One region of the Photobacterium sanguinicancri genome, then DNA from elsewhere that is predicted to be linked to it. Evidence: riboswitches for the same ligand, from Rfam matches in the RefSeq annotation. Region 1 holds a riboswitch; the other holds the start of a gene.

Region 1 (15,730 bases):
TAAACCATTGCCAAATTAAGACCGAAAATGTGGGTGGACGGGTAGGACCAATAATAAGTGCTACATCGACGACAGATAACCCAAACGCTAATACGGCATAAAACGGTAAGCGCATTTTGGGTAGCCATTGCGGCAAAATAACTTTCAGCCAAATATCGGCACGGTTATAGCCAAGCCCAGATGCTGAAGCATACAGTCGGTCAATATTGAGTTGCTTTAATACCGAGACGCTCATCAGCACCAAAAATGGGGTCTCTTTTATTGCTAACGCTAGGGTTAGACCGATGCCATAGGGATCTTGAGTTAACGATGGTGCGTTATGAGTTGTGAAACCAAGCCCTTCGATTACTCGGTAAATCCAACCTGTCGGCGAGAAAAGAAAGGCAAAGCCAATCGCAAAAGCAACATGAGGCATCGCTAGCATAGGCGAGAGCATGCGCTCAATTCTCTGCCAGCTTTGTTTGTGCCAATTAGCTTGAAGAATAAAGAAGGTGAGCGCCAAAGCAATTAGGCTACTGGTGATACCCGTAAAGAGTGATAACTGAATGGATTGTGATACACCCGGCCACGAAAGCACTTGATGAAATCCGCTCAGATTAACGGCATCAAGCCCTATAAACTGATTAGCTCCAGCGACAGGTAGCCAAGAGAAAGCCGGAAGTAATATCCCTGCCATGCCCGGAAGAAGCGGTAAGATGCACAGTAAGATGGCACTTAAAAACAACACGTGGATCAACATCTAGTCTAACTGTCCATTTCTTGTCTATTTGCGCTTATGGTCATAGATACGAACCATAAGCGCGGTGGTAAAGTCGGAGTCTTTGCTGAGCAAAGCCTTAACGCGTAGGCGCTAGTGGCCGTAACGTTTTTGCCATTCTTGCTCTAATGCGATTTGCCAGCTTGGATGTGGTTCAGATATTGGTTTGAACAGTGCAAACCCACGTTCACCTGCTGGTAAGGCCTCTTCTTTAAGCACTGATGGGTCACCCCAAATACGGGTGTCCGCTTTACGCATTTGTGCTTCAGGGCTTAGCAAGAAGTTGATTGCAACTTTTGCACCAGCTTTCGCTGTAGCATTCCATGGAATAGCAAGGAAATGGATATTGGAGAGAGCCCCCTGATCAAACGCATAAGCTTGTGCGGTTTCAGGTAGTTTTCCATTTTCTATAGCTGCATTGGCGGCATTAGGGTTAAAGGTAATCGCCATCAACAATTGACGATCATCCAATAGCTGAATGGTTTGCGGACTCCCTGATGGGAATTGTTTGCCTTGTTTCCATGCAACAGGGTGAAGCTGATCCAAGTACGCCCACAGTGGCGATGTGATTTGCTGGAACAATTCAGTTTGTTGAGTCGCATCAATCGCCGTGGCTAAACGTTCAGGCTGATTAGTTAATGCAATCAAAGCCGCTTTCAGGAAGCTCGAGCCATGGAATTCTGGAGGTTGAGGATAACTAATCTGACCGGGGTAGGCTTTAGCTAGGCTCAATAACTCAGAGAAGTTCTTAGGCGGGTTATTTAATTGCTTGGTGTCATGAATATAGACTAACTGTCCCACTCCCCAAGGGGCTTCTAACCCTTCAGTCGGTTCGGTGAAATCAACATCAACAGGCAAGCGTTTATCGACCAACGCCCAATTAGGTAATGAAGATACAAATGGCCCATATAAAAGATTACTGTGTTTCATCGAGCGGAAGTTTTCGCCGTTGATCCACACCAGATCAACGCTGCCATCGTTATTTTTCCCTGCGGTTTTTTCTGCAAGTAAACGCTGCGTGGTTTCTGCAATGTCAGCAACTTTCACCTGCTTTAGCGTGACGTTGTAACGCGACTGTAGTTCGCGAGAAGCCCAACGTAGATATTCGTTGATTTCTTGGCTACCGCCCCACGCATTAAAGTAAACCGTTTCACCTTTGGCTTGTTGAAGTACTTGCTGCCAATCTTGTTCGGTTGCCATTGAAGGTGCTTCCGCATAGGCTGTACTTGCACTTGCCGCTATGGTTAAGGCGGTCAGTAGTGTCATTGCGCCTGAGTACAGGCGCTTGAAAGAAGGTGAGCGTTGCATTACATATCCTTATTTTCTTTTAGCGGCTCGGCTGCTTGATTTGCGACAGGCTGCTTTTTACCTTGGCGCATCCATTCGTGGTATTTCTCGACCCAGTTTAACAGCATTTTAGGGGCATTAGCCTGCTTCCATTGTCCCGCTGCGTATTTTGTGGCTTCGCTCATGGTTGGATAAGGGTGAACTGTACCTAAGATCTTGTTTAACCCCAAGTTGTGACGCATTGCTAGGGTGAATTCAGCTAACATTTCACCAGCATTACTCCCAACAATTGTTGCGCCTAAGATAGTGTCTTTGCCCTTGGGTGTGATGACTTTGACAAAGCCATAATCTTCACCGTCTGTGATCGCTCTATCTAAATCATCAATACCGTAAGTAATGACTTGGTATTGAATGCCTTGCGCTTTGGCTTCTTTTTCATTGATCCCCACACGAGCAACCTCTGGTGATGTGTAGGTGGCTGCGGGCAGTACCGAATAATCGGCTTTGAATTTTTTAAATTGCCCAAACAGGCCATTTACCGCCGCAAACCATGCTTGATGCGCAGCAGCGTGAGTCAGTTGAAAAGGCCCTGCAACGTCGCCAACAGCAAAGATATTGCGGTATTTTGTTTGCAGGTAGTCGTTCACTTCTACTGTGCCGCGCTCGCTTGTGGTAATGCCGAGTTCTTCTAAGCCAAAACCTTGTACGTTAGCAACACGCCCAAGCGCGAGCATGACATAGTCAAAGTCAGTGGTGACAGTCTGCCCTTGGTGCTCAAGGTAAGCACGTTGGATGCGAGAGCCATCATCCTGCTCGATAGATTCAAAGCGTAAGGCTTTGTGGTTTAGTTTGACCTCGACGCCGTCACTTTGTAATTTGCTATGCACTAACTCTGCGGCATCAGCATCTTCGCGGATAAGCAGTTGGTCAACCATTTCGACCAAGGTAACTTGGCTGCCTAATCGTTGGAAGCTTTGTGCGAGTTCACAGCCAATCGGCCCGCCACCCAGAACAAGGAGTTTCTTGGGTTGTTCTTTTAGCTGCCAAATAGTGTCTGAGGTAAGGTAGTTAACATCTTGTAGACCCGGAATATTAGGAACCAGTGGGCGAGCACCCGTCGCAATCACGATGTTTCGGGTGGTAATGCGCTCACCGTTTACTTCTACTTCCCATGGCGACAAGATACGCGCTTCACCAGATACGCAGTTCACACCTAACGACGAATAACGTTCAACAGAGTCATGTGGCTCAATTTTGTCGATGACAGTATGAACGCGCGTCATGACTTGTTTAAAATCGACTTTCACATCGCCCGTAGTAATGCCGAATTCTTTTGCTCGGGTAATTTCAGACATTGCATGTGCCGCACGAATAACAGCCTTTGAGGGTACACAGCCTGTATTTAAGCAATCGCCACCCATTTTATGACGTTCAATTAACGTTACTTTTGCTTTTACTGCTGCAGCAATATAGGCACTGACTAAGCCACCCGCACCCGCTCCAATCACGACCATGTTTTGGTCGAATTTTTCAGGCGGTGTCCAGTCAGCATATACGCGGCGCTGCTCGATAATGCCCATAACAAATTTCGCGACCAGTGGAAAAACCCCTAATAGCGCGAGAGAAATAAGCACAGGGGCTGAAATAATGCCACTGAGTGAATCTATTTCGCCAAGTTGGGTACCCGCGTTGATATAAACAGCCGTACCTGCCAGCATCCCTATTTGGCTGACTAAGTAAAAGCGTTTGGTTGATAGCGGTGTTAACCCCATTAGTAGGTTCACCAGAAAGAACGGGAACACTGGGATTAATCGCAGTGTGAATAGATAAAAAGGACCGTCTTTTTTAATGCCTGCATTGATAGGCGCAAGACGATGCCCGAATTTAGCTTGTACCCAGTCGCGAAGAATATAACGGCTAAATAGGAAAGCGAGTGTCGCACCAATGGTGCTCGCAAACGAGATTAAAATCAGGCTCCACCAAAAACCAAATAATGCCGCACCCAGTAGAGTCATGATTGCCGCGCCCGGTAAAGAGAGTGCCGTTACAACAATATAAATCGAAAAGTACACGATACTCGCGAAGAAGGGACGTGCTGCTATCGTATCTTGCAATGCGACTTGCTGCGCCTTCGCTTGCTCTAATGTGAAGTACTGGCCTAAATCAAACAGGAACCAACTTCCAATAAGCGTGGCAATTATGGTAATGAGCAGTAGTTTCTTTTTATCCATGAGATAACTCCTACGATTTACTTGATGGTGGAGGTTGTGTAGCCGATGACGCGTCCTGTTTATCGGCCGAGTTGTTATCGTTCAGTGCAGATGTGATAGGGATGGAGCAAAAGCCTTGCGCAGGCACATCTAGCGCGGTATTAAACTTAGCTGATAGATTTTGAAAAGCGATCAGTGCAGTAAGTTCAACGAGGCTATCTTCATCAAACCACTGTTGCAGATCAGCTAGCATCGTTTCTGTTACTTTTTGCCCTGTAATAGTCATGGCTTCAACATAATGCAGCACCGCTATTTCTTCATCGGTGAATAAGGTGATGTTTTGTTGCCACTGGGAGAGGGCTTTGATCTTTTCAACAGAATCACAACGCTCTGCTAGGCGCATTCCATTGGCATCGACGCAAAACTCACAATCATTAAGCTGTGAAACACGGACACAAACAAGAGAGCGCGTAACAGGTGAAAGTGGAGAGTGGCGGCGATCAAGGTAGCCAAAAAATCCTGCGACTAACCAAAAGAGTGGTGGACGGCGTCCCCACAGCAAAGAAGGGTTCAGTTCTGCGCCGAAATTACGCTTCTGTAGCCAAAGTAATGGGCGGACAAAGATGGAGTATTTGTTTTTTTTCGCGAGGCGCACTGCGTCGTTTCCTTATGAACACATGATATAGCACCAATGCTATACCAAGGTAATAAAGGAGACCCAACGAAGGACGCAAATATTTCAATTAATTAGAGAAAAACTGAAAATAGCCGCTGAGTGTCTGTAATTTGAGCAGCTTTTTAGTTAATGGCTACTTCTACAGCTTGGCTACGTTCTTGTTGCACAACACGGTTATCCGGAATATCAGACAAAGCGATATAAGCTGATGCGATGAAAGGCAGGCATGCAAGGACCAGTGTTTTGCCAATGTGATAGTTTCGATACCAGTATTTACGAGCGCGAACTTTGAGTAATACGCCCCATACAATCAGCATGATATTAAAGCCGCATGTCAGGGTAACTGTATCAATGAGTGCATTAAGTGGAGCCAGTTGCTGAGAGACTAGTAGCATGACTAAAGCTGGAGGGAGTAGGCTAAGAAGAACAAAGGCACGGAATAACTTTGGCCATTTGTTAAATTTGTCTTTGAATATGTGGTCTGTTTGCCCAGGAAAAGGCTTTGAACAGAGCATACTTGCCTCACTTTTTGCAATCTATAAAGAGACTGCACGTTGGTTATGGCGAAGGTTATGAAGCGTCATTAAAGTGGCGCTACCTTCATGCAACAGTTGCCATAAGTAGTTAAAAACAATTTTTTGACGTTGGTTGTTCTGCTGCTAGCCAGTATTTTACTTATTTAAGGTAAGATTAAAAGTTAACTGATGCTTTTGTGAACAGTATTTGTGAGAAGAGTCAATCTTTGACGTAATCCTGACATTCAGGAGGCTGGAGCTATAAAAAACGAGGCCAAAGCCCCGTTTTTTATATTGTAAAAAGTGTTGTTTTTGACCGAATGGCTTAAGGTAATAAACCTAACAACTCTCCGCGTCTTGTTTCACTGATCACCGACCAATGTCTGCCGCTGATCGCGCCTTCTAAAGCCCAAAGCAACTCGATGTTGAGATTATTATCATGTGTATCGAGTAGTGCTTTATAAGCATCAATAGCGCCAACTTCTACAAGCTTGTCGACAGTATCAATACCTACTTTTTTCAGCATACGTTCATTCGCTAACCGTAAATTGGGTAAATCTTTGATACGTGAAGGCCCAACTTTACTTTTTGTTTCTTTGTCGTTATTTGCACCGTCTAAAGAACCGCGTGCGTGTTCAATGATCATCTCTGGAGTATTCCACCAGGTATCAGGTATTGCAAAATGCTTAGTCACAACGGGAAAACCGCGTTTTTCATAAACATAAGGGGTTAAGTCAGCTTTTTTAAACTGCTCAATATTTTTAGCATTGGCACGAAGGTGTAACTTATTTTTTACGACAAGTGCAAACATCGTTTCACCTGAAAAAATGCCAAAACCGCCAAACATGGACCGTGATTTAACACTGTCAAAGCAGTCGAATAATTTTAGGGTGTCTTTAAGTATTGGTTTATCCATGCGACTTCTCGGTGAAATAAATCTGGGAGTCACCTAACATATAAGCGAGGAGTTTAGATTAGCAAAGCACACTTAATATATGTCAAAAGCATGTCAAATCCTGAAGCAGGTTTTGCGTTAAATCCATCGGTAACCCCGCTACCTTAAAAGTGTTAAATGTTACCCAAATAACACTCTGTTAGGCCGGAAGCTTTGCGTCCCATTCTTTCAAATGGTTTGCCTTGTTCGTGACTGAATAAGCATATCGTAAATAGCAGAAAATCGTTTAACTTACGGGGGTCAAAGTGTGATGTTGCTTCAATTATTACTATTAAGAGAGAGAGAATATTCAGGTGTGAAATGAAATGAGCAGTAAATTGAAGAGAACTATTTCAATTTTATAAGTAAACTTATTGTTATAGATTAAGTGTTTGTGTGAAAAAATCGAATTTTAAGCGATGTGAATTTATAAAAAAACCGACGTTTAATATTGTCGGTTTTTTGTTTTTTTATGCGCAATAAGAATAATTAATTGAGCTTATGAACTGACTTACGGACAACGAGTGCCGGTGACATTTCAAAAACACGGGTCTCATGTTTTTTATCTTTTACGCGTTCCATCAAGATTTCAATCGCTGTTTTACCTAAGCGGCGTTTAGGCTGGTGGATTGTTGTCAAAGGTGGCGAGAAGAAAGGTGCTAGCTCGATATTATCGTAACCAATGATTGAGATATCTTCAGGCACTCGAATTCCATGTTGAACGAAAGTACTGATCATCGCCATTGCCATAATGTCGTTAAAACAGAAGATAGCAGTAGGGCGCTCTTTCATTGCAATAAACTGTTCAGCTGCTTGTACGGCAGTCTCACACTCGAAGTCACCTTCAATGATCCAATCTTCATTAATATCTAGATCAGCTTCACCCATCGCTTTTTGGAAGCCTTTCAAGCGTTCACGACAGGTTGATTTTTCATTGTGGCCAGATAGACAGCCAATCTTAGTGTGGCCATTTTCGATAAAGTGCTTGATCGCGACATAACCACCGACTGCTGCGTTATCTTGGATTTTATCTGTGTGTGGGCTTTCTGGGCCCCAGTCCATCACAACCATAGGTAGATCACTTTGGCGTTCTAATAGATCTAATAAACGCTGGTCGAGATCTGAACACATAACCATCAAGCCATCTACACGCTTTTCAGCCAGCATGCGCAAGTAATCACGTTGCTTAGAGAGGTTACCTTCGGTGTTACATAGAATTAAGGTATAGCCTTCTTTGTAACAGTATTCTTCTACGCCATGTACAACTTCAGCAAAGAACGGGTTAGTCGATTTCGTTACTAACATACCGATAGTGCGAGTAGTATTACATTTCAGGCTGCGAGCAACAGCACTTGGCGCATAGTTCAGTTCATCGACGGCAGCCAACACTTTCTTCTGTGTTGCTTCTGCTACGAAGCGTGTTTTGTTTATCACGTGAGAGACTGTTGTCGTTGAAACACCAGCCATACGTGCAACATCTTTAATCGTTGCCATAGTTATTCTTCTAATAATTGCAATAAAGAGGGTCTAGCTAAGCCATCCAACACGCCTACTCTTTTTACGTTGAGTGCATGTGTCGCTTTAGACCTTCCATAAAAGTGAAAAGCCGCTTCTCTAGGATGAGCGGCTTTTATAGATTAGGGTAGCGTTACATTGTTAATCGCTTGCGTTCACATTTTACTGAGTGTAGCGCACAGTGCAACGTTTCTGTTTATCAAGATGGTAATACTTGATAGACATCAACAATAATAATGTAACTATGGTGATTTTTGATGCGTTAGTATGCATTCGCATGGGTAATGTAATAAATACGCAAGTAAAGTGCTACAAAATCACGGGGTGTTTGTGCACCGGATGCTCTGTCATAGTGACTGGCCAACCGTAGACTCGTTCAATGTTACTCGGTTCGAGTGCGTGCCACGCATCGCCATCTGCTTGTATTTTGCCATTATTCACAATAATCAAGCGATTGGCATATTGTGCCGCTAGGTTTAGATCATGCAATACAACGATAACGGCAGCGCCAGCTTTAGCCATGTTCTGCGCTAATTGTAACGTCTTATGCTGATGAGCCAAATCAAGAGCCGATGTGGGTTCATCAAGCATTAGAATCGCATTTTCATTTGCTTCACTCAGTTGTGTCAGAATTCGCGCAAAATGAACTCTTTGCTTTTCTCCGCCAGATAAAGAGGGATATAACCTGTCGGCGAGTGTTGTGACATCGGTCTTTTCCATCATTTCAGCTGCTGTCGCCGTTGCATCCGCGCGGGGAAGATCGAGTGGTAAAGCACCGAGTTCGACTACTTCTTGTGCGGTAAATGCAAAGCTTAAACTACTGTGTTGAGGTAAAACGGCTAAATATCGGGCTAACGCTTTAGCTGGCCACTTAGCTTGGTTCTTATTATGAATGCGGATATCACCTCCTGCATCCAACTCGCCACACAGTACTTTGAGTAGTGTACTTTTGCCTGCGCCGTTAGGTCCAAGTAATGCGGTCACCTCACCATGCCTAATCTCGAGATTAAAATCATCAAGTAAGATTTTACCACCAAGGCTGAGGTTTAACCCTTTAGCTGCGATCGCAACGCTATCATGGTGGGTCGACTGCCATTGATCAGATATATGAGCATCAACCATCATGATAAGCGACCTTTTTGTTTAATAAGTAACAGAATAAAGAAGGGGGCACCTAAGATGGCGGTAATGATCCCTACGGGCAATTCAGCGGGAGCCGCAATAACACGGGCGATCATATCTGCAATCAGCAAAATTAATGCGCCAAGCAAGGCTGATAATGGCAGTAAGCTTTTATGGTTAGGCCCGGTAAGCATACGGCCTAAATGTGGAATAATAAGACCAATAAAGCCAATCACGCCTGTTAGCGATACGCACACTCCCACACCAGCAGCACACAACAAAATTAGGCTGCGTTTTAATGCTTGGACATTCACACCCATGTGTTTTGCTTCAGCTTCGCCAAGTAGAAAGGCATTTAGAGCGTTGGCCTTGCGATCAAACACCCACATAAGAATACCGAATGTTGAGAAGGCGAGTGCGATACCTGGCCATGTAGCACCCGCGAGTGATCCCATTGTCCACAGTGATAAATCACGTAGAGCTTGGTCATCGGCAAAGTAATTCATTAAGCCTAAAGCTGCGCCAGAAAGTGCTCCGATAGCCACCCCAGCGAGTAGCATGATAGTAACGGATGTTCCGTTTTTATCTGTCCCCAGTGTATATACCAACCAAGTACTTACTGCGCCACCAAGAAACGCCATGATAGGCACAGTACCTAATGTTAATAGGATCGGGAAAGATGATGCTAAAGAACCAAAAAGAACAATAGCCAGTGCAGCACCTAAACTCGCACCACCTGAAACCCCAATGATGCCAGGATCGGCCAACGGATTTCGAAATAGCCCCTGCATAACAGCACCACATAAAGCGAGAATGGCACCAATCGCAATACATAATAGTGTTCTTGGCAGCCTTATTTGTTGGATCACTATCTGGATGTGTGCGGGTAATTCACTTTGCCAAGGCGTAAAGGCTTTTAAGCTTTGACTGAGAGTTATAGCCATAGGGCCAACAATCACGGATGTAGCCACCGCAAGGAAGAGCAAGCTCAACCCAACGGGGAAAACGATTTTTAATGGAAGTCTTTGGATTTGCATAACGGACACGTAATCAATACTCGACGATTAAGGGTAGAAAACGCGGTTTAAGCGTTCTGCTTCACTGAGGCTTTTAAGTCCAAGGCCACCAATAAGTGCCGTGCCATCAATAACAACAACGGCTTTATTAATGCCTGCTGGGGTGGCAGCAAGGAGTGGAAGTTCTTTGAATAGACCGTCAGCTTGGCCGATTGAGTTGTAAGTACGGCTACTTAGCATGATGATATCGGGTTGCATTTCAAGCATAGATTCCGCGGAAATCGGCTTATAAGACTCCACTTTTTGCGCTGCTGGGTTAATACCACCCGCAAGATTAATAACGGTATCTGCTGTTGTATTGCGTCCACCTACAGTTGCAGGGCGACCTTCATGAATCGATAGGAATAAGACTTTTACAGGCTTTTTACTTACGGTAGAAGCACGTTTGTTATTGTTTTGAATATTAGCAACTTGCTGCTTTACCTTTTCTTTTAGCTCGTTTGCTTTGTTTTGCTTACCTGTGATTTCGCCAATGCTATCTATACGATTTAGAAGATCATTCACTGTTTCGCCTGAATTGAGAATATTCACCTCAACACCAGCCTGTTTCACTAGGTCGAGGGTAGTTTTTGGCCCCATTTCTTCCGAACCTAATAAGCGAGTAGGGGTTAACGCGATCAGGCTCTCTGCAGATAATGCGCGATGGTAACCCAGCGTCGGGATATTTTTATTCACTAAGCTTCTGCTGGTGGCATCGACTGCGACAATGTTTTGCTCTGCACCGATAGCATTTAAAAGTTCAGTAATGGCTGAACCTGCACTGATGATACGCTCATTAGCCAAGCTTGATGTGGCGGTTAAAAGCAGAGTTGTAGCTAAGACTAAGCGTTTCATGATGCTTCCTCTTCCATTAGTAATTGTGTTGCTTTGATTTCATGTTGTTGAAGTAGTGCCAAAAGCTTGAGCATGTGTTCGACTGATGCGCCTTTATCTGCACCAATAACAACGGGCTTTTTAGGGTTAGCTTTTACTTCTTTTAATAAGTTGATGCTAAAGCTTTGCCAGTTATTCGCTTCTTTACCTTGTAGAGCCCAGTAGGGATCTTTTGCCAATAAGTTGATCGTAATGGGATCAGCATGGGTTTCTTGTAACACTTCGGTACTTGTTTGCGGCAATTCCACATCAAGGGATTGAAGTTTCACACTGGCTGTCAGTAATAAAAACACCATTACAATGAAGATGATATCGAGTAAAGGCGTAAGATCAGGTTTGAGTTCGTCACTGTCCCATGAGGTGTTTGATGCGCGGATCATGGTTGCACCTTAGATCCATTCATTACTGCTGCGGTTTGGGTTGCTGCAGAGCTTTCAGTTACTGCTGAATCATCTGAGGTATGGAAGTTAATGCCTTCAATCCACAGGTTACAATGATTGAGTGAGTGCTCTAATTTAGAGGTAATGCTGTCAGCCCAAACGCCTAGAAGTTGTGATCCAGTAATAGCGGGTAGGGCAATAATCAAGCCTGCGGCTGTGGTGCGCATGGCAAGGCCGAGCCCGTCGGCAAGATCGTTTGGAGTGACTGACCCCGTTGATGCTGCAATGCCCTTAAACATATCAATCAGACCAAGCACTGTGCCCAATAAGCCAAGTAATGGGCTGATAACCCCAATCAGTGCCAGTAAGCGCAGCCCAGATCGCAGTTGTTTACGTTTTTGCTGTAACCAAATACTGGCTGCATCTTCTCGCAATGTTTTGTCGAAATGACGATGGGCAATTAACATTGCTACGCCTTTATAGAGCAGAGGCCTTTTTTGCTTTAGATCGGTTACGAGTTGATCAAGCTGTGGTTGGTTATTATGATCTTGTTTAGCCAAGATCGTATTGATTTTAGAATGGCCAACTCCCGTACAGAGTAAGACTTGAATGAAACGCTCCAGCAAAATCATTAAAGTGATTGCTGAACATAAGAAGAGAGGCCAAGCCATTAGGCCAAATTGTTCTTGAAAGCTTGTGATGGTGTTCATGCCTTAATCCAACTTGAAACGAACAGGAATGTGTACACGATGCGCAATAGCTTGCCCATCGACGATATAAGATGAAAATTGCCAGCGTTTAATGGCAGCTAACGCTGCATCGTCGAGTACATTCGTGCCCGATGACTTCACTAGTATTTGTTTAATTTGTTTGCCTGAGCTGTCAATCCAGACTTCAAATAATACTTTGCCTTCTAGCGCTCGCCGTTGAGCGATTTTTGGGTAACTAACTGGACTTGGCGTTGAACTGAAGTTTGGCTTATTAACCAGTTGTGGAGGGCTATTTACCCCTGCGGCCTCTTGTGCTTTTACTTCAGGTTTTGGCTGTGAATCCGCTTTACTAACCATTTCCTCTTTAGGCTTGGTTGTTTTTTCTGCAGGATTCACCGCGTCCTTTTTTACGACAGGCTGCTTTTTCTTGGGTGTTGCCTTTTTAACAATATCTTTTGTCACCGGTTGTTTAACGGCTTTCTCTTCTGTCACTTTGGGCTTTTTCACCAAACGTTTTTGCTCGGTTTTCACTTCTTTTTTCGGTTTGGCTTTTACCGCTTTGGTTGGAGCTTCAGCAATTGTTTGCGGTTTCGGTGCTTGTTGGGGAACAGACACTAAATTTAATGAAACGCGGGTAGATTCAGTACCCACAGGCATTGCCATAACCATAGTGTTGGGAATCGCTGAGAAGACTAGGCTATGAAAAAGAACAGATGCCGTACCTGCAAGTAAATATCGTTTTGTATTCACGGTTTCATCTACCACGCTGAAATAAATATTGCCTTGTGAACGCCACCAACTAACAGAACTATCAAAAGTGGTTTTCAATAAGATTTGAAGCCATTATCCACGAAAGACGAATAATATCAATTATCATTTGCAATATTATTTGAGTCTGAATATCATGCTTTCTGAAACAAGGCAGATCGCGAAGTAGTAACTTGCTTATATAAATAAAAACAATGATATAGATGTAATTTAGTGCTGTTAGATACCGTGGTGAATCAGATATATCAATTGAGCGGCTGCAATCAGAAAGTATTGTTAAACGTGCTCATAAAGCATCAATTAAGGTTTGATTTTCAATCTCAACGAAAGTTAAGTTTTAGTCTTTGATGATGGGCTAGCCATCGCTAGCATTGTGTAGTTCAGTGATTGCTCTCGCTGATCGTTGCAAAAGAGGCTGGTATTTTTCCAGCAAATAGCCATGAAACAAATAAATGAAACAGTCTCCCAAGTTGTCTCTGAGTTACTAACGCCCGAAGTGACGGGTATCTCAACACCTGATCCATTGCGCTATGCTTTTCAACAAAAGAAATCGGCGCATGCAGGGGGGCAATCTACGGTTGTAGATAAGAGTCAGCATCAAAATGTCGCTCAGTTGGTTATGAACCAAGTACCTGAGCAGTTGGGTAAACGTTGTTTATACGTACATATCCCTTTTTGTCGTGTGCGCTGTACGTATTGTAACTTTTTTCAGTATGCGTCTAGTCAGCAACTAATAGATGACTATTTCGCAGCACTGATGGTTGAGCTAAAAGTGAAAGCAGCAATGCCGTGGACGCAAGCGGCACCATTCCATGCTGTTTATATTGGTGGTGGTACGCCAACAGATTTAACCGCCGCACAGATTAAAACCTTGGGTGAGATGATCCGTCGTCATTTTCCATTAACGACAGATTGCGAGCTCACCTTAGAAGGGCGTATCAATCGGTTTAGTGATGAACTGTTTGATTCAGCATTAGAAGGCGGATTCAACCGATTTTCGTTTGGTGTGCAGAGCTTTAATACCCAAGTTCGTCGTAAAGCAAAGCGCTTAGATGATCGTGAAGATGTGTTAGAACGTATCCAAGCATTAAGTGCATCAGACGCGGCACCTATCGTTATTGACCTGTTATATGGCTTGCCATATCAAGATGTAGACGTATGGCAACAAGATTTGGCTGACTTTTTAGAAAGTGGAGCGCATGGGGTCGACCTTTATCAGCTGATTGAGATGGGGGGAACCCCAATGAAAGGCATGATAGAGCAGGGCAAACTCCCTCATCCTGCAGATACTGCTACTAAAGCGACCATGTTTGAGCAAGGCAGCGCGTTTATGGATAAGCACCATTTACGCCGCCTCAGTGTTAACCACTGGGCGCGAGATAACCGTGAGCGCAGCGTCTATAACAGTTTGGCAAAAACCTCTGCTGAAGTATTGCCTTTAGGGGCGGGGGCTGGTGGTAATGTTGGTGGCTATGGATTTATGCAGCACCGAACATTAGATGCTTATATAGAAGCGATTAATGCGGGTCATACACCCGTAGCCATGATGACAAAGACCCCAGCCAGTGCCGTGCTAAATTCGGTCATTAAGGCGAGCTTTGACCGTGGTGTGCTTTCCCGAACGCAGTTACAAAGCGCAGCGCAATACGATGTATTTGAAGCCTGTTTACCCTTGTTCAAAGCATGGCAAAAAAATGGATTGGTTATCCTTGAAGATGACTATCTATCATTAACGCTTGCAGGGCAGTTTTGGTCAGTAACCTTAGCGCAAGGGATGCTCCAGGTTGTTCAACAAACGGCTAACCAGCAAGCCGCATAATTTATGGAGGCTTGTTTGAACACTTCCGTTCAGCAATAGAACTGAATGCAACACGACAAGCTGTAATAACAAGAACTAATGACAAGAACTAAGTGCGGTTTGCCCTTGGTCTATGAATCCAACAAAGATAATAGAGAGAACACTGTGTACGCATCTTCTACATTTGAAAACGTGAAATCTCAAGTCAGTGAAATTCTAAACGCTGATCCAAAATTACATGCAGGTGCGATTGCTCAGCAATTGAACCTTACTGAAGGTGAAGTGGTTTTTGCTTTTCCTGAAGAATTGGTTGTACGCCTTGCCGGTGAGCACGCGAAAGCGATTTTAGAAGACTTACCATCATGGGGACCAGTGACAAGTATTGTGCATTCCATGGGTTCTATTTTTGAGGTGAAAGCACCTTTCCCAAAAGGTAAAGAAGCCCGTGGATACTATAACTTAATGGGTAAAGAAGGCGAAATGCATGGTCACCTTCGCTTAGATCTTGTTACCAATATTGCATTGGTCAGTAAAGAATTTATGGGGCAAGAAAGTTACTTCATTGGCTTCTTTGCTGAGCAAGGCGAATGTGTATTTAAAGTGTATTTAGGCCGTGATAAGCAGCGTAAATTGTTCCCAGAACAAATTGAGAAATTTAACGGATTAAAACAACAATACATTTAACGAAAACGTGAAAATAAGTTCTCACACTGTGATGGGAACTTATTGATAGCGTATTGAATCAAAAATAGCAGCATCTAGCATGATCGCGTAATACCAATGCCATTATTGAGCTCACGTAATGGGGTTACGATTAAAGTTAGGCGCGATATTGATAAGCTAAAATAATAATTATTAGGAGAAAGGATGAATCAGGTAAAACAAGAACGTTTACAAAATCGTTTAGGGCCAGAAATTAAAGAGTTTCGTGAAGCGTGCCAAACGCTACAACTTGCTACTGTGGATGCGAATGGCAAGCCAAATGTAAGCTATGCGCCATTTGCATTATTGGAAGATGGTTATTACGTTCTTATCAGCCAAATTGCGCGTCATGCACGTAATTTACTTGAAAACCCACAAGTATCTTTAATGATGATTGAAGATGAAGG
Region 2 (15,730 bases), 390 kb from region 1:
AACATTGCTTGCCCTACGATTCGCACTACTAATGATATGCCGATTATTACAGGTGCTATTTTACCGTCACTGAACCTTGTGCCGTTCCAAATTAATCCACATTACTTGGAAGCGAAAGTTGAAGGCCATAACGGTGAAACCCGTGATGAGCGCATTCAAGAGTTCCTTGAAGTGAATAAGCATGAGCCTGTGATTGGTATTCCTGAAGGAACATGGCTACACCTGCGCGATGGTGAGTTAAGCTACCACAGTGCCAACGGTAAAGATTTGAAGCTATTTAGCTATGGTAATGAGCCAGTTTATTACACTGAAGGTCAAGACATTCAGTTCTTAATGGATCATAGCTGTTAATTACAAGATATAAGCAATTTATAGGCAGGCTATTAAGCCTGCCTTTTTTGTGCCTGATAATTGGAAAAGAACCGGGCTTGATGGACCGAGTCCATTTGAGTATGAGAAGACGATTCAGAAAACACAGGGTATTTCATAGATAAAAAGCACCATTGCTAAATATGGGAAAACTACAATGCCAGATGGTAATTCCATGAGAGCATGTAAAAAACACTATTTTGATGTTCATATGAAGGGGATGCAGCCTATAAATAGAAAGTGTGATCTTGGTTTGAGTTGTCATTATTATGAAATTTCATCATCTTATGAACAAAAAGTAATGTTTCATTAGTGTTAAATTGAATAAACACATCATTTGTGTGAATTAATTATTAAACCCATTAAAAGTGGTGGTTAACCTGATCAAAAATGGTGTTGTTTGCTGACTTAACTATAAGAAATGAGCGTTTGGATTGTAGTGTGGCACGTGAGTGTTGTGTTCTTGGCGTTTTCTGCCAAAAAAATTTATAAAGTCAGCAGTAAATACAGTTTTTAATTTCAACTTCAGTGCCATATTTCGTCTAAAAGCTGTTCAAATACGCAAATAAACTGCCTTGTTTTATATATCTGGTTTATCTAACCATTATCATTAATTTATCTGGTTTTTATCACTGCATGGTGCAGTTATGAGAGGGCGTGTGTCAGTTAAAAATTCATTCAATATCCGAAATGCAGCAGCCGATACATTCGCAATGGTTATTTTTAGCTTTATTGCAGGCATGCTAATTGAAGTGTTTATTTCTGGTATGACGTTAGAGCAGTCGCTTGCGTCACGTACTTTGTCTATCCCGATTAATATTGCGATTGCATGGCCTTATGGCGTATTTCGCGATGCAATGCTGCGTGCGGGTAAGCGCTTATCAACATCAGGTTGGATGCGTAGTGTGGCTGATATGTTGGCTTACGTACTATTCCAGTCACCGGTGTACGCAATGATATTGCTAGTGGTTGGTGCGGATACAGACCAAATCATGAAAGCAGTTGCGAGTAACGCGGTTGTCTCTGGTGCACTTGGCGTGGTTTACGGCCACTTTTTAGATGCTTGTCGTAAAATGTTCAAAGTACCGGGTTACTACCACGCTCAGTGATCTATTTTTACACAGGCAAATCTGAATTGATTAAAGCTTGATATATGATCCAGATATAAAAAAGGTGCCATGCGGCACCTTTTTTGACCTTGTTTATTGCCATTTATTGCTGCGTTTATGTCTTTGCGAAGCGCCTACGCGCAAAGGGATGTGACTTTTGATTCTTGATAGCGACTTCTAGCTGTGGATGAGCGATATCAATATTGTGTTGGATGAATTTCTGTTTGATACGACAGTGTAAGTCATGTGTCAGACTCAGACGGTGCCCCGTTTCTGCGGCATAGGCACGTACTTCAAAGTTTTGACAATCTGCAGATAGACCAAGGAAGAAGACTTCGGGTGCTGGGTTATCAATAACAAGTTCACATTCATGGGCAGCATCAAACAATAGTTGAGTGACTAGTTCGCTATCAGCCATGTATTTGACGTTAATTGTAAGCGTCACACGAGTAATGGCATCAGACAGCGACCAGTTAACAAATTGTTCAGTTACAAATGCTTTATTCGGCACAATCACTTCCTTGCGATCCCAATCTACAATAGTGGTTGCGCGAGTTTGTATTTTAGCGATAACACCAGTGAGGTCGCGAATTGTCACGGTATCACCAATACGGATTGGTCGTTCAAACAAGATGATAATACCCGAGATAAAGTTGGCGAATATCTCTTGTAAGCCAAAACCAAGCCCGACACCTAAAGCTGCCACAAGCCATTGCATCTTTGACCAATCAAATCCGATTAAGCCTGAACCGACAATAATGCCGACAAAAATAGTAATGTAACGTGTTAGTGATGTTAGTGCGTAACCAGTACCTGGGCTGAGCTCTACATGCTGAAGGATTAATAACTCCATAGCCGCTGGTAAATCTCGTGCAAATACGGCGGTTAGACCAAAGGCCAATAAGGCGAGGAAGGCACTTTTGACGGTTATAGCGCTGAGTTCGTCAATGCCATTGATGGTATTGGTCACATCCCATAGGGTCACGTCTTCTAATAGTGTCGTGGCTTGATAAAGGTCAGCCCATAGCACGGCCAGTATTGAGAGAAAAATGAGGAAGAGTAACGATCGCAATAAACGCAGTGATTGAGCACTGATTTTATCGAGATCAATTTCAGGCTCTTCGATTTCAATTTGCATTTCACTGCTGGTATGAAACTCTTCGCGCTCTTCATTCATTTCCGCTAAGCGTTGCGCCAGAATTTCTTGGCGTTTGGTTTTCGCTCGTTCAAATGCTAGTCGACGCTTTTGGATCAGCATCAAGCGTTTAGTTAAGAAGTAAATCAGTAAGGTGACGACGCCAATAAATGCAGATACTTCCAGTTTCACCATCACAGATTGCGCTGAGCTTAAATATCCCAGTAGCGCGGTGTAGTTGAGTCCTTGCGGAATGAGAATAAAAGTCCCAAAGAACAAATGATGTCGTAGGTGGGCTTTCCCTTCAGGTACTTCACCATAAGTCATCGGCATTTTGTCGCGCCATAACTTATAAAGGAAATAGCTGACAGCGACATTACTGATGATAAAAGCCAGACGCCCGATGGTTGCTCGCACATCGACATCACTATAAAGCAAAGTGAATTCTTGGATCACCATCATGGGAAAGTAGACCCACATCAAGGTGCGGTAATGGGAAAATGTATTTTTAACGACTTTCTCATCCCAGCTGAAGTGGCTAATGAACAAGCCGTTGTCACGTACTAATTCACGAATGAAGCAAAAGACGACTAAAGATAGAGGTAGGCTGAGAGCCTGACCAAGATGATGGAAAAATGGGTATTGCCATGCTTCACTGAGTAAATTACCCAGTAAAATCACACACAGTGGAATAGGCCACGCGAGGACAAAAGCAATAAGGACATTAATGTAACTAAAGCGGAATTTGTCGAGGGTGACTTTGCCAATTTGTTTCTCGATACGCTCTAATCGCACCTTCCAACGTTTACGGCTCCAGCGGCTTACAACGAGTAGTAAACCGATAAAGGTTGCAGTGAAAATGAAACTAGGCAGAGTGAGGGCTGTTGGAAGCTTAACAATATTGACCCACTGAAATGGAGAAAAGAACCAGCGGATTTTTTCGACGGTATCTACAATTAAATTCCAGCTCAGACTATTGGTATCAGGGGCCCAAAATAGCTCTTTTTGTGATTCAGTGGCTAACTCAGTCAATGCATTATTGAGTTTGTCATAGGCAACTTTTAGCGTAGCTTCTTGGTAAATGATCTTGTCAGAGCTATTAACGACTTGTTTAAGCAAGTCGATATTGGCCTCGATAAGTTCTTTCTCTGTACTTTGCTGATCGGGTGTTAAATTCTTTGATGCTGGTAGTTTTGCTTGGGCTATTAAGCGATCAAGTTGTTGTTGATATTCGTACTTCTTTATTTGGTGTTGTGCAATTTGCTGGTCTAGCACTTCAATCGGGGGATTGGCAGGGAGCTCTTTAATGCGAGTGCGCAGTGTTTCACTAAATGCAGGGCTTAAACGTAGCCATTCCGACACGCGCTCTAGTTCTTCCGTAGCACGACTAACTTGGGCCAAGTGCGCCGTGGTTTGTTGCTGTAACTGCTGAACTTGCTCTGTTTGAGTCGTCATTGCCGTTAGGGCGTTAGATATTTGCTTATTGGTTAGCACTAATCGACGGATTTCCGTCGGCTGATTCATCAGTTCACTCTGTAATTCATCGCTTTGTTCTGCAGCTTCATCGACAGAGGCGCGCTCAACACGATTAAGCATATTTTGCAGGTTGTTGCGGTATGCTTGGCTGGCTTCAATGTCTAAATTGATACGTTGAATGCTTAATTTTGCTAATTGACGACGGTTACCCGCACTGAGTTGTTCAGCTTCAAGCATGTAAACTTGGCTAATGTAATATTGGTTTGCAATATCGAGTACTAGCAGCTTATCTGCGTTGTTGCTGGTATTCGTTTCTACACGAATTTTATTTTCAGTTGCTTTGATTTTTGTGCGAAGCTGCTCTGTTTGAATAGAGAAGAGATCAATACCTTGCTCTATATCTGAAAAGATATTTTTCTGGGTTTTCCGAGTTTGTTCTAGCTGTTGTAGTTTTTGATCTCGGGTCGCCATTTCTAGCGTGAGTTGATCGGCATTCCAGTCGGTAAAATCCGGAAACTCAGTGACAGAGAATATACTGATCTGTTCTTTTAGTTCATCAGAGAGGCGAGGATAGTCAGCCATCAATTGCTGATAATCTTTGGTTTGGCGATTAAAGTCTTTTATTTGCTCTAGTTGGCGTTGCGCTTTTTGGAAAGTATCTAAAATCTTTAATGTGTCTGGTGTCTTGGGCTCTTGTTCGAGTTGCTCAATCTTTTGAGTCAATATCTCTTGTGTATTCGTTAGCTCATCAGCATGGCAAGATAACACTGAAAAACAAAACAGCATCGTTGAAATCAGCAGATGCTTAAAGATCGCCATACAGTTTCCTTTTGAAGCGCAAACGTCAGTGCTAGCGCAAGTTTGTGTAAATAGGGTAGTTTTACGTAATTCTAAATTGTAGCAATGAATAAATACAAGCGATTGCCGTAAGATGCGACAATTTGATCTAATACTGGTCATGCAGTGATTTGATTCACAAAAATGCTTGACCATAGACGGCCAACTGATTACATTAGCGACCGTCGTAACGCAGAGCGTTTCCGACAATGTGGTGAGGTGTCCGAGTGGCTGAAGGAGCACGCCTGGAAAGCGTGTATACGGCAACGTATCGAGGGTTCGAATCCCTCCCTCACCGCCATCATCTTTTAAGATGATAAAATTCGGAGAGATGGCTGAGTGGTCGAAAGCACCGGTCTTGAAAACCGGCGGCGGTTTATCCCGTCCTAGGGTTCAAATCCCTATCTCTCCGCCACATTAAGAGAAAGCCCAGCAGAAATGCTGGGCTTTTTCGTATGCGTTGAATTTTGACAATGGACTCGGTCAAATCAGTTTTATAAGAATATCATTATATATAGCTGGCTTACATTGAAGATTATAACATCTCCTTATGTTGGAATAAGGAGATGTTATTTAATTTTTTTTGTTTGGTTTGTTATATTGAAATATTATTTTCATACTGTGAAATTAAAAAATCTTTGAAGTGGTATTAAGGGAAGTAGTATTTAACTCTATTGGTTTATAACAGTTTATTATAGGTTGTAAGTTATCTTAATTAGGTGACGGTTACTGATATAAGTTAATTTCTGTTGTTATAAATAATATTAATAGTCTATTAACTTGTCTAGTTTATAACAGGCATGCCTTATATCACTTCTATATATCTGTCATTATTTTTAAGGACTGAAGATGAAATTAGCAGTAAGCTTGGCCATTCTCGGCTTCTCGGTGGTCAATGCTAACGCCGCCGTGTCAGAGCATGTCGATAGTACTTTGTTTGCGAAAAAAGTTGTTGTATTTAATGATAATGTGACAACTGATCCTGAACTAAGTTACTCAGATAACTTTAACGAGCTTCAAAAAAACGATCAGGAAATAATACTGGAAGCCAGTATTAATTCACTCACTTTTGCGAAGGCAACGTTAGCAGATGGTGTAACGTACGATCGTATTATGCTGCCAAACAGTGGCGGTGCTAAATTTCCTGGCGCACCGAATATTGAAAGCTACTCTAAAATGGTTTCATTACCATATGGCGCTGAAATTAATCTTATAATCGAAGACGTTAAATGGTCCAAAATTTATAAAAATGTTATCGTTGATCCAACGCAGCTCCCTTTCCCTGATGTCGTTCTTGAGAATGGTGATCGTCCAGATGAAAGCCTTCCTTTTGTGAAAGATATTGATACTTACAATAAGTTAATTGAAAATCAATATTCGCCAATTCAAATTGTGAATACTTTAATTGTGCGTAATAAGCGCTACGTTAATCTTGAATATCAACCAATCGATTATAATCCGAAAGAGAAGACAGTTCGTTTTGCAACGAGTGTGCGTTTTAAATTAGGTTTTCACGGTAACTTTCAAAACATTGACTCTCAACAGCGCTTAGATCCAATGATTGAGAGCTTAAAAACTGATGTTAAGGCGTCACTGTCCAATGAATTGTTGATTGACAGCAGTGATGTAGTACAAAGCGATCCTGTCTCTAGTCTTCCCACAACAGCGCCTGTATTAACGGCGGCGGAGAAAGCAGATTATCTGATTATTTCTCCACCGGCTTTCATTGATGCAATCAAACCATTGGCAGAATGGAAACGTAAAAAAGGTTATCAGGTTTATATTGCATCCACCGCTGAAACGGGTAATACCCAGCAAGAAATTAAAGACTATATTCGCAACTCATATCTGAAAGGTACGATGACAAGTTATGTTTTGTTGGTTGGTGATCATGAGGATGTGTCTGGTTGGGAAATTAAGGGTCATCCTTTTCATGGTAAAGATCATACATGGGTAACAGATTATACTTACACTTTGGTGGATGGTAATGATGAGTTTGCTGACTTAAGCCTTGGTCGCCTTCCGGGTGATACGGCTGAACAAATTACCCATATGGTTGAGCGCACGCTGAAATATGAAAAAAAACCAGAAATCAGCGATCGTTATAACCATGTTTTGCTTGCTGGGCAATTTCAGGATCATAAAGGTGAGCACCTTGTTGCTGATCGTATGTTCATGGAAGATTTGAATCGTATTGCTGATTTTTTAGGCCCTGATTTTGATTTTTATAGCCAGCCTGGTGATCCTTTCAATAAAGGTTTCCACATTCATACTGCTTTACAGTGGGACAGTTCAACAACAGAAGCACTTAAATATGGTGGTTGGAACTATGGGCGATCACGATTAACACCGCCAGAATTTGTTTCGCAGGCATGGAAGAATCAAGGTGAGGGTGATCGAAATGATATTTCCCGTGCGATCAATCAAGGTGTTGGTTTAGTGTTTCACCGTGATCATGGTTACGGAAGCGGATCTGGCTGGGCAGACCCTCATTTTACTGATCGTGAAGTGAATGGTTTGGCTAACAATCAAGTTTACCCTGTAGTTTTTAGTTTGAACTGTGCAACGGGTTGGTTTGATGGTATTGATTCATTTGCTGAGTCTTGGATGCGGAACACTAATGGTGGTGCCGTTGGTTTTACTGGTGCTGCTCGTGTCAGTTACTCAGGGTATAACGATCTTTTCCATGTCGGTGTGATGGATGCTTTTTGGGATGATTATGATCAAACGTGGTCATCGAATATCTATGCTAACACTTGGAAACCGGCAGAAGCGTTAAATCGCGCGAAGCAACAAGTTTTTTCAGGGTACTCAGTCCAAGACAGAACAGCTAAATTGACCGCACGCTTGTTCAATTGGTTTGGTGATCCTGATTTGGAACTCAGAACATCAGTGCCTCAGCCGCTTTATGCTTTTCATTCGCCATCTTTAGAAGTAGGCTCATCAGAACCGTTTGAAGTGTCAGTTCGCACGCGCTCAGCCGTGACTGAAAATGCTCGTGTTGCTTTGGTTTTTAAAGATGGTCGTGCATTAGTTGGCAAAACGGATAATTCGGGCCGGGTGACATTTAACTTTACAGCTAAAGAGTCATTTACTGTAACGGTAACAGAACACAATGGCATTCCTTATGAAGAAGTTGTGATTGTGAAAGAGAAGCCAAAGCCTCAGCTGCCGGTGCAACCAAAGCCACCGTCGTCAGTGCCGGTGAAACCGCAACCGCAGCAAACGCCGACTCTTCAAACTAATAAGGAAGAAGCGGGTGGCGCTATCAACATGTTATTTCTATTGATGATGACTGGCATTAGCGTACTAAGAGAAAAGGTGAAATATACCCATAATATTGATTGGGAAAGTAAATGATCAGGCATTAATTCTGGTTGGAGTGAGGCATAAACTTATGGTTTATGCCTTATTTGTTTGTAGCTATTTAAATCATAACTTCATTTTGGTTCTAAACAGTTTAATATTATTTCGGCTAACGGGAATGTCAGTACTACTGTGCTGCACATTAACGACATAGGTGCTGTTCATTCCTGGAGTGATTTGCGTAATTTTGTTTAGATTTATGCAGTAAGAACGGTGACAACGGAAAAAAGCCTGTTCAGGTAATCGCACCATCAGCTCACTGATGGTGTAGGGGGCGATATACTGACTGTCTTGTGTATAGACTTCAGTGATTTTTTCTTTTGCGACTGCGTAATGAATATCTTTAATATCAATGATGCAAATACGGTTCTGTTGTTGAAGCGGCAGCGTTGATGTTGGCGTATTTGCCAGAATAGATTCAGATTGGTTGTGAACCACTGACTGTTGCTCAAGCTTTTCGAGTACGCGCTGGACACGCTCAACGTTAAGTGGCTTTAATAAATAATCAATGGCTTCTATGTCAAAGGCATCCAAAGCATGCTCTTTATACGCGGTGGTAAATACCATCTTTGGGGCGCTTTGTGTATTGTGCAGGTTTTTAGCCAGCATCATACCGTCAATAGAAGGTACATTAATGTCTAGGAACAGCACATCAACAGTATGGCCTTGCAGGTACTTAAACGCATTTAAGCCATCGTCAAAGACTGCCACGACATCGATATTACTGTATTGAGATATAAGGTATTTTAGCTCTTCTTGAGCTAAATACTCATCCTCAACAATTACCGCTTTCAACATATATTGCCTCTGTTTGACGATCCAAAACCTTAAAAGAAACTTCAACCCCATCTTTTAAATTATGGATGTCGAGCCCATGACCATAAATGAGCTTGACGCGTTGATGCACATTGATTAAACCGATCTTGTTCTTTTCCATAGCGCCACTATGAAGTTTATCAATAACAGTTTGTGGGATCCCAGCGCCAGTATCTTTAACACTGATCAAAACATGATCGCTTTGCTGCTTAACTTTTATAAAGACATGCCCAGGGCGACTGAAAGGTTGGATACCATGTTGAATAGCATTTTCAACCAAAGGCTGGATAAGCAAGCAAGGGATCTGAATATGAACAGGATCAATATCAAAATCAACCGTGAGCTTGTTACCAAAACGCGCTAATTCAATTGCCGTATAATCTCGAACTTGCTGCAATTCTGAATGCACATCAATAAAGTCTTCGTCTCGCTCCAAGTTATAACGCAGGAAGTCGGCTAAATTGGCGATCAATGAACGTGCCTTATCGGGCTGAATCCGAATTAAGGTCGAGATAGCATTCAGTGCATTAAATAAGAAGTGTGGATTAATCTTACTTTGTAATGCAGAGAATTCAGCTTTCTGTAGCATTGTTCTGGTTTGCTCTGCACTTGATGCTTCTATTTGGGTTGATATCAATACTGATAAACCCTGAGCCATTTCGATCAGCGGTTGTGATATTTGGTTCTTCTTGCGAAAACATATTTTCAGCGTGCCTGTAATATGATCGCCCTCTTGAAGCGGGATAATCAATGCGGAGCGGTAATCCTCGTACTCATAATTATTAGCAACAACAGAGGTCTTTTGGGCTAATACTTTTTTGACCAATGGACCACAGGCGGTTTGGTGGTCGTTATAATGGCCAAGCGTTATGCCATTGGCATAGGCTGAGATGAATTCACGGTCAGTGATAAAGACAGCATCGGCTTGAGTTTCTCGGCGAATAATGTCACAGATCTGGGCCAAACTATCAGAATGATTTTTCTTAAATAAAGGCAGCGTTTGGTTAGCGATATCTAACGATCGTTTTGCTTGTTGCGCGGCAAAGCGGTCACGTTCGTTGTGAACATCTTGGATACGTTTAATGATCAAGCCTATGCTTGCAGAACCGAGCACCATAGGTAAACCAATATTTTGAACAATACTGGCAGCCAAATTTTTGTCATCGGCCAGCAGGTATATCAATGCCATGGTTAATACTTCACAAAACATCCCAGCCGCAATACCCCAGCAGATGTAATGTTTTTTATTACCAAAATGGTATATCAAGGTGCCACAGATCCCAGCGAAGGTACTGGTAATTAAGCAAGGTATGGATGTTGGACCATCAATGTCGATTAGAAAGCGGTGAATACCTGAAATTATCCCTGCGGGTAAACCGACCCAAGGACCGAAGATAATACCGCCTGAAATGATTGAGATAATACGGACATTGACCAAAGAGCCTTCTACATTCACTCCGGTATAGGTACTGAAAATCGCGAAAAAGATGAATAAAAGAGAGACAAAGATGAGTTCAGTCGGCTTCCGCTCTGATTCATCTTTATGCATGATGTCTTTGAATACGCGTGCTTGTGTTAATAAGAACAATGCTGACAGCATGAATGCCGCGCGTTCCAACACATTGAATAACATCTGTAAATGTTCAAGGAACAAGCGAGATACTCCCTTTAACGGAAAAAGCCCTTAGAGTGAACATAAGGGCTTGATAGCAAAATTAATAATCAGTTGTGGTTAACACATCACAGGCTGAAGAGGTTGTGTCTTGTTCGGTAATTTAACGGTGAGTGAGAACACGATAGAAATGACCACCAATGCTAGCATCACTGAGAAAGTTGCTGTAAAACCACCAAAGAAAGCCGCAATGACTGAGCCGAAAAAGCTACCAATACCAAAGCCTAAATAAATGAAACCATAATTTTTGGTTAGGTTATTTAAGCCAAAAAAGTCACTAACCAAAGATGGGTACACAGTAATTGTGCCACCAAAACTAAAGGCAATGCAGGCAATCGCCAAGTAAAAACTTGATTGTTCTAGTGTGACTAAACGTAAGCACACAACACCGACCAAGCAAATAACCAGCGCAATGCTGATAACACGAATACGCGCTATTTTATCTGACAACACGCCAAGAACCAAACGACCAGACAGGTTACACACTGCGATAATAGCAACAGAAGTTGCAGCGGCTGCTGAATTAAGGTGAACAAAGTTTTCGCCAATGTCTTTTGCTACGCCAATAACGTAAAGACCAGACATACAAACCGTTAAGAAGATAAGAGACAGAATCCAAAATTGTGGTGTTCTGAATGCCTCTGCAAGCGTGAAGTCTTCTGAGATTGGCGCTGCCATCTTGGTTTGCGCTTCAGTTTTACTTGCTTCTTGATGGATCGGCGCGTCACGCATCATCATACCGCCAACTACCACACAACACATTGCAATGATGCCCCACACGCTAAATGTCATTTCGACACCTGAATGGGTTAAGAAGTACATGTTAATGTATTTGAAGCCTAAGCTACCTAAACCATAAGCGCCGATAGCACATGCTGATGCAACACCTTTACGTTCAGGGAAAAACTTCACGCAGTTTGATAGCGTCATCAAATAACCCGTACCATCGGCAAACCCGACCAAGAACCCCGCGACTACATACAACACGATTAGGTTCGGCGCATAGGAAGTAATGATTAGGCTAAGCCCCAGCATAATACCCGCACTGATAGTAACTTTACGTACCCCGAAACGCTCTTGCAGCTTACCTGATAGTGATGAAGCGACGGCTAAGGACAGGCTTAAAATACCAAATGAAAAAGCTACTTGGCTGACGGGGGTATCCAGTTTGCTCGCAAGAGGCGCATTAAACAGGCTCCATGTATAGACAGAGCCAAGTGCAAATTGGGTAATAATAGTGCCCAACAGCGTCCACAGACGGCTAGGTTGCTTTGTTGATGATTGCATGCCGCATTCTCCAAAATCGTTCATAGTCAAAATCGCATTGGATGTAGTAATACGCCTAACCGTCGATGACGCCAATAGCTTGTCAAAACTATAAAATGAGCGGCAGTTTATGGGCATGAACGGCACTATTTAGGCATGAGTGGCAGTATTAAGAGCTGGGTAAACGTTAGGTTTATAAAGAAAGAGAAAGTAAATGTTATCGTTCTCTGCGTGAAAGATGCTCGACTATTTATGCATGTAAATATTTAAAGACTTTGTTGAGTGTTGAACTGACCAAAGGTGAAAAATGACAGACAAGGTGCCGCCATTGGCCGTCAATATTCATAGAGATTAACGCGGTTTTCATCATTCTGATTTTAAAGAATTAACCCTGTATGTACATCATACTTATTGTAGCGAATAAGTGCTTCTGTGCATGGTATTTTGAGATAAGCATTCCACATCTAGCACGTCATTTTTGCCTTATTTTCCATACTGAATTTTCATAGGAGGAGTCAGCTAAAGGCAAAAGCTCTGAAAGGGGCTGGCGCAAAACTTCCGGCCTACGGTTTTATTGTAAAGCTAGGGTAGCGGGGTTATCTGAATTTGGATGATTCTGCTGTTTTACGTGTAACGTATATACAGCACGATACCATCCGGTAATTAGCTGGCTTCCTTTTATAATAATGAATACGGAAGCTATTACATGAAAAGTCAGTTTTCTTTCTCTATAGGCGTAGCTACTGCTGCTATTGCGGTTATCCCGTCTTTAGCACAGGCGCATGGCTATGCGACATATCCCAAAGCTCGTCAGGTTATTTGTAGTGAACAAGGTGGGCATTGGGGATCACAAGATGGCTCGACCATAGCTAATGAAGCATGTCGCGCTGCGTTTCAAGAATCAGGTACATACCCTTTTGTACAAATAAACGAGTTTGCAACACTGGTATCTGATTACAACAATATGGATGCTGTAAAAGCCGGCGTTAAAGATGGTTTAATCTGCTCTGGTGGTGACGCTAGAAAAAGTGGAATGAGTGTTCCTTCGATGCAGTGGCAACGTACACCGATGAAAGCGGGTGAGACGTTTACGCTTAAGTACTTAGCAACAGCACCGCATAACCCAAGTCATTGGCAAATTTACCTCACTAATACTAATTATAATGCGGCGCATAGCCGCTTGGCTTGGGATGATCTTGAGCTAGTCCAAGAGTTTGGCAGTATCGAAAAAGTGAACATTGATGGAACCAACTATTATCAAATGGATGTCACTTTACCAGCAGGCCGAAGTGGGGATGCAACACTAGTGACACGATGGCAGCGCGATGATCCTGCGGGCGAAGGTTTCTATAATTGTAGTGACATTAAATTTGACGGGGATGCGCCTACGCCTACGCCAACGTGGTCAAGTAAAGGCACGTACGTAAAACCTGGTGTTGTCGCTAATGCTGGTGACGCCGTATGGTTCCGTATTTTCTCAGAACAAGGTAATGAAGTCGTATTTGAGAAATTACCTATCACGGGTGCTAACGCAGACTTGAACGTGTGGTCGTACGAATTAGCTCAGCAGATCAATACTAAATATCCAACCCTTGCTCAAATTGGCGTTAAGAATGCCAATGATGAAATCGTCTATGAATCTTCTGATTTGCACCTAAACCAAGTGTACGTGACCAACAGCAATTATAACTATGCTTTAGATGTACGTGAGGGCGGTATTTTGCCTCCACCACCAATTTCGGTCGAAGGTTTGTCTGCTGAATATCAGCTAGATACAAACAACACCGTGGATATTTCTGCTGTGGTACGTTCGGAAGGGGATTACAGCATCTCAATGCAGCTGTTGAACCAAAGCAACCAAGAGGTTGGAAAAGCAGAAGGGCAGCTTAGCGGCCAAGCACCAACTTTGAGCCTGACTATTCCTGTTACAGCAGACGGTACTTTCCAGCTAAAAATCACAGCAACAGATACCAAAGGTACAGTTCAAACTGTTGAAGAGCGCACTGTGACGGTTAAACCAGCATCATCTGGTGGTGACTACGATTACGAGTATCCATCGAGTATTGGTAGTTACGATGCAGGAACTAAGGTACTCGCTAAAGATGGCAATATTTATGAATGTAAGCCATTCCCCGCAAGTGGCTGGTGTCGTATTTATGCGCCTTCAGCTAATCACTATGAACCTGGTGTTGGTTCACATTGGAGTGATGCGTGGATTAAACGCTGATCGCTAATCAGTAACTTTTCTTTCTAACTTAACCCCCATTGGATAGCGATATTCGTGGGGGTTAATGTGTCAGGTGTAACCCTTACTGTTTCGCCTGGGAATAGCTATGTTTTTCCATGTGGATTATAACTGTCTGATTTGTAGTTGTTTATAGTGATATCGGTCATGTTGTTCGTCTATTTTGGATACTTAAGATTGATAGTTTGCTCAAGATCAATTTCTTATTGATAGGTGAGGTGTTACATAAAGGCGGAGAGCAAAGCGAGATACTTTTTACATCTAGTGGTTTATCTGTAGATCGGCGTTTAGCGTAAAAAGTATTCGTAATTATGGAGAATTATAATGAGCAGTGCATTTTTTATCCCAGCAGTAAACTTGATGGGTGCAGGTTGTTTAACTCAGGCTGTTGATACCATTCAAGCACACGGCTTTAAAAAAGCGCTTATCGTAACTGATAAAGTTTTGAACCAAATTGGTGTAGTTAAACAAGTCGCAGATTTGCTTACAGCACGCGACGTTGAATCTGTTGTGTTTGATGGCACTCAGCCAAACCCTACAACTGGTAATGTTGAAGCGGGCCTTAAGCTACTTAAAGATAACGAGTGTGATTTTGTAATCTCACTGGGTGGTGGTTCGCCGCACGATTGTGCTAAAGGTATTGCGCTTGTTGCTTCTAACGGTGGCAAAATTGGTGATTACGAAGGTGTTGACCAATCTGCAAAACCTCAAATGTCGCTAGTTGCTATCAATACAACGGCTGGTACTGCATCTGAAATGACACGATTCTGCATCATTACAGATGAAGAGCGTCATATTAAAATGGCGATTGTTGATAAAAACACAACACCGTTATTATCAGTAAATGATCCAGAACTAATGCTTGCAAAACCGGCTTCACTAACAGCAGCAACAGGTATGGATGCACTAACTCACGCGATTGAAGCATATGTTTCAACTGCGGCAACACCAATCACTGATGCGGTAGCAATTAAAGCGATTGAATTAATTCAAGCGCACCTTCGCACCGCGGTTAATGAAGGTCAGAATATCGAAGCGCGTGAGCAGATGGCTTATGCTCAATTCATGGCTGGTATGGCATTCAACAATGCGTCATTAGGTTACGTACATGCAATGGCGCACCAACTAGGTGGCTTCTACGATCTACCGCACGGTGTGTGTAATGCAGTACTGCTTCCTCACGTACAGCGTTATAACGCAAAAGTATGTCCAGAGCGTCTTTCTGATGTAGCAAAAGCGATGGGCGTTAATGTTGAAGGCATGACTGCAGAGCAAGGTGCTAATGCAGCATTAGAAGCTATTCAAGTGCTATCTAAAGATGTAGGTATTCCTGCTGGCTTAACCGAGCTTGGTGCTAAAGCGGAAGATATCTCAATTCTTGCGGATAACGCATTAAAAGATGCTTGTGGTTTTACTAACCCTAAACAAGCTACACACGA

Evidence for each region. A riboswitch is a leader RNA that binds a small molecule or an ion and turns the genes downstream of it on or off. The one in region 1 is predicted to bind cyclic di-GMP.
Region 2: linked by a shared signal. The riboswitch ahead of OCU87_RS11755 (lytic polysaccharide monooxygenase) and the one ahead of OCU87_RS10190 (TfoX/Sxy family DNA transformation protein) in region 1 are both predicted to bind cyclic di-GMP.

Annotation. Positions count from the first base shown of each region.
Region 1 covers NZ_AP024850.1:2,126,499-2,142,228, reverse strand. Annotated here, with positions in the region: gene OCU87_RS10215 (ABC transporter permease) at 1-736, opposite strand, end outside; gene OCU87_RS10210 (ABC transporter substrate-binding protein) at 851-2,023, opposite strand; gene lpdA (dihydrolipoyl dehydrogenase) at 2,065-4,275, opposite strand; gene OCU87_RS10200 (carboxymuconolactone decarboxylase family protein) at 4,286-4,909, opposite strand; gene OCU87_RS10195 (hypothetical protein) at 5,053-5,445, opposite strand; gene OCU87_RS10190 (TfoX/Sxy family DNA transformation protein) at 5,771-6,361, opposite strand; cyclic di-GMP riboswitch class I at 6,487-6,592, opposite strand; gene purR (HTH-type transcriptional repressor PurR) at 6,869-7,873, opposite strand; gene OCU87_RS10180 (heme ABC transporter ATP-binding protein) at 8,204-9,019, opposite strand; gene OCU87_RS10175 (FecCD family ABC transporter permease) at 9,016-10,053, opposite strand; gene OCU87_RS10170 (heme/hemin ABC transporter substrate-binding protein) at 10,081-10,926, opposite strand; gene OCU87_RS10165 (ExbD/TolR family protein) at 10,923-11,345, opposite strand; gene OCU87_RS10160 (MotA/TolQ/ExbB proton channel family protein) at 11,342-12,055, opposite strand; gene OCU87_RS10155 (energy transducer TonB) at 12,059-12,805, opposite strand; gene hutW (heme anaerobic degradation radical SAM methyltransferase ChuW/HutW) at 13,263-14,642, shown strand; gene hutX (heme utilization cystosolic carrier protein HutX) at 14,787-15,305, shown strand; gene hutZ (heme utilization protein HutZ) at 15,489-15,730, shown strand, end outside.
Region 2 covers NZ_AP024850.1:2,513,760-2,529,489, reverse strand. Annotated here, with positions in the region: gene pepE (dipeptidase PepE) at 1-351, shown strand, start outside; gene OCU87_RS11795 (L-alanine exporter AlaE) at 1,029-1,478, shown strand; gene mscM (miniconductance mechanosensitive channel MscM) at 1,594-4,908, opposite strand; tRNA gene OCU87_RS11785 (tRNA-Ser) at 5,140-5,227, shown strand; tRNA gene OCU87_RS11780 (tRNA-Ser) at 5,252-5,341, shown strand; gene OCU87_RS11775 (C25 family cysteine peptidase) at 5,776-8,286, shown strand; gene OCU87_RS11770 (LytR/AlgR family response regulator transcription factor) at 8,359-9,090, opposite strand; gene OCU87_RS11765 (LytS/YhcK type 5TM receptor domain-containing protein) at 9,068-10,762, opposite strand; gene OCU87_RS11760 (L-lactate MFS transporter) at 10,841-12,067, opposite strand; cyclic di-GMP riboswitch class I at 12,561-12,650, shown strand; gene OCU87_RS11755 (lytic polysaccharide monooxygenase) at 12,753-14,273, shown strand; gene yiaY (L-threonine dehydrogenase) at 14,616-15,730, shown strand, end outside.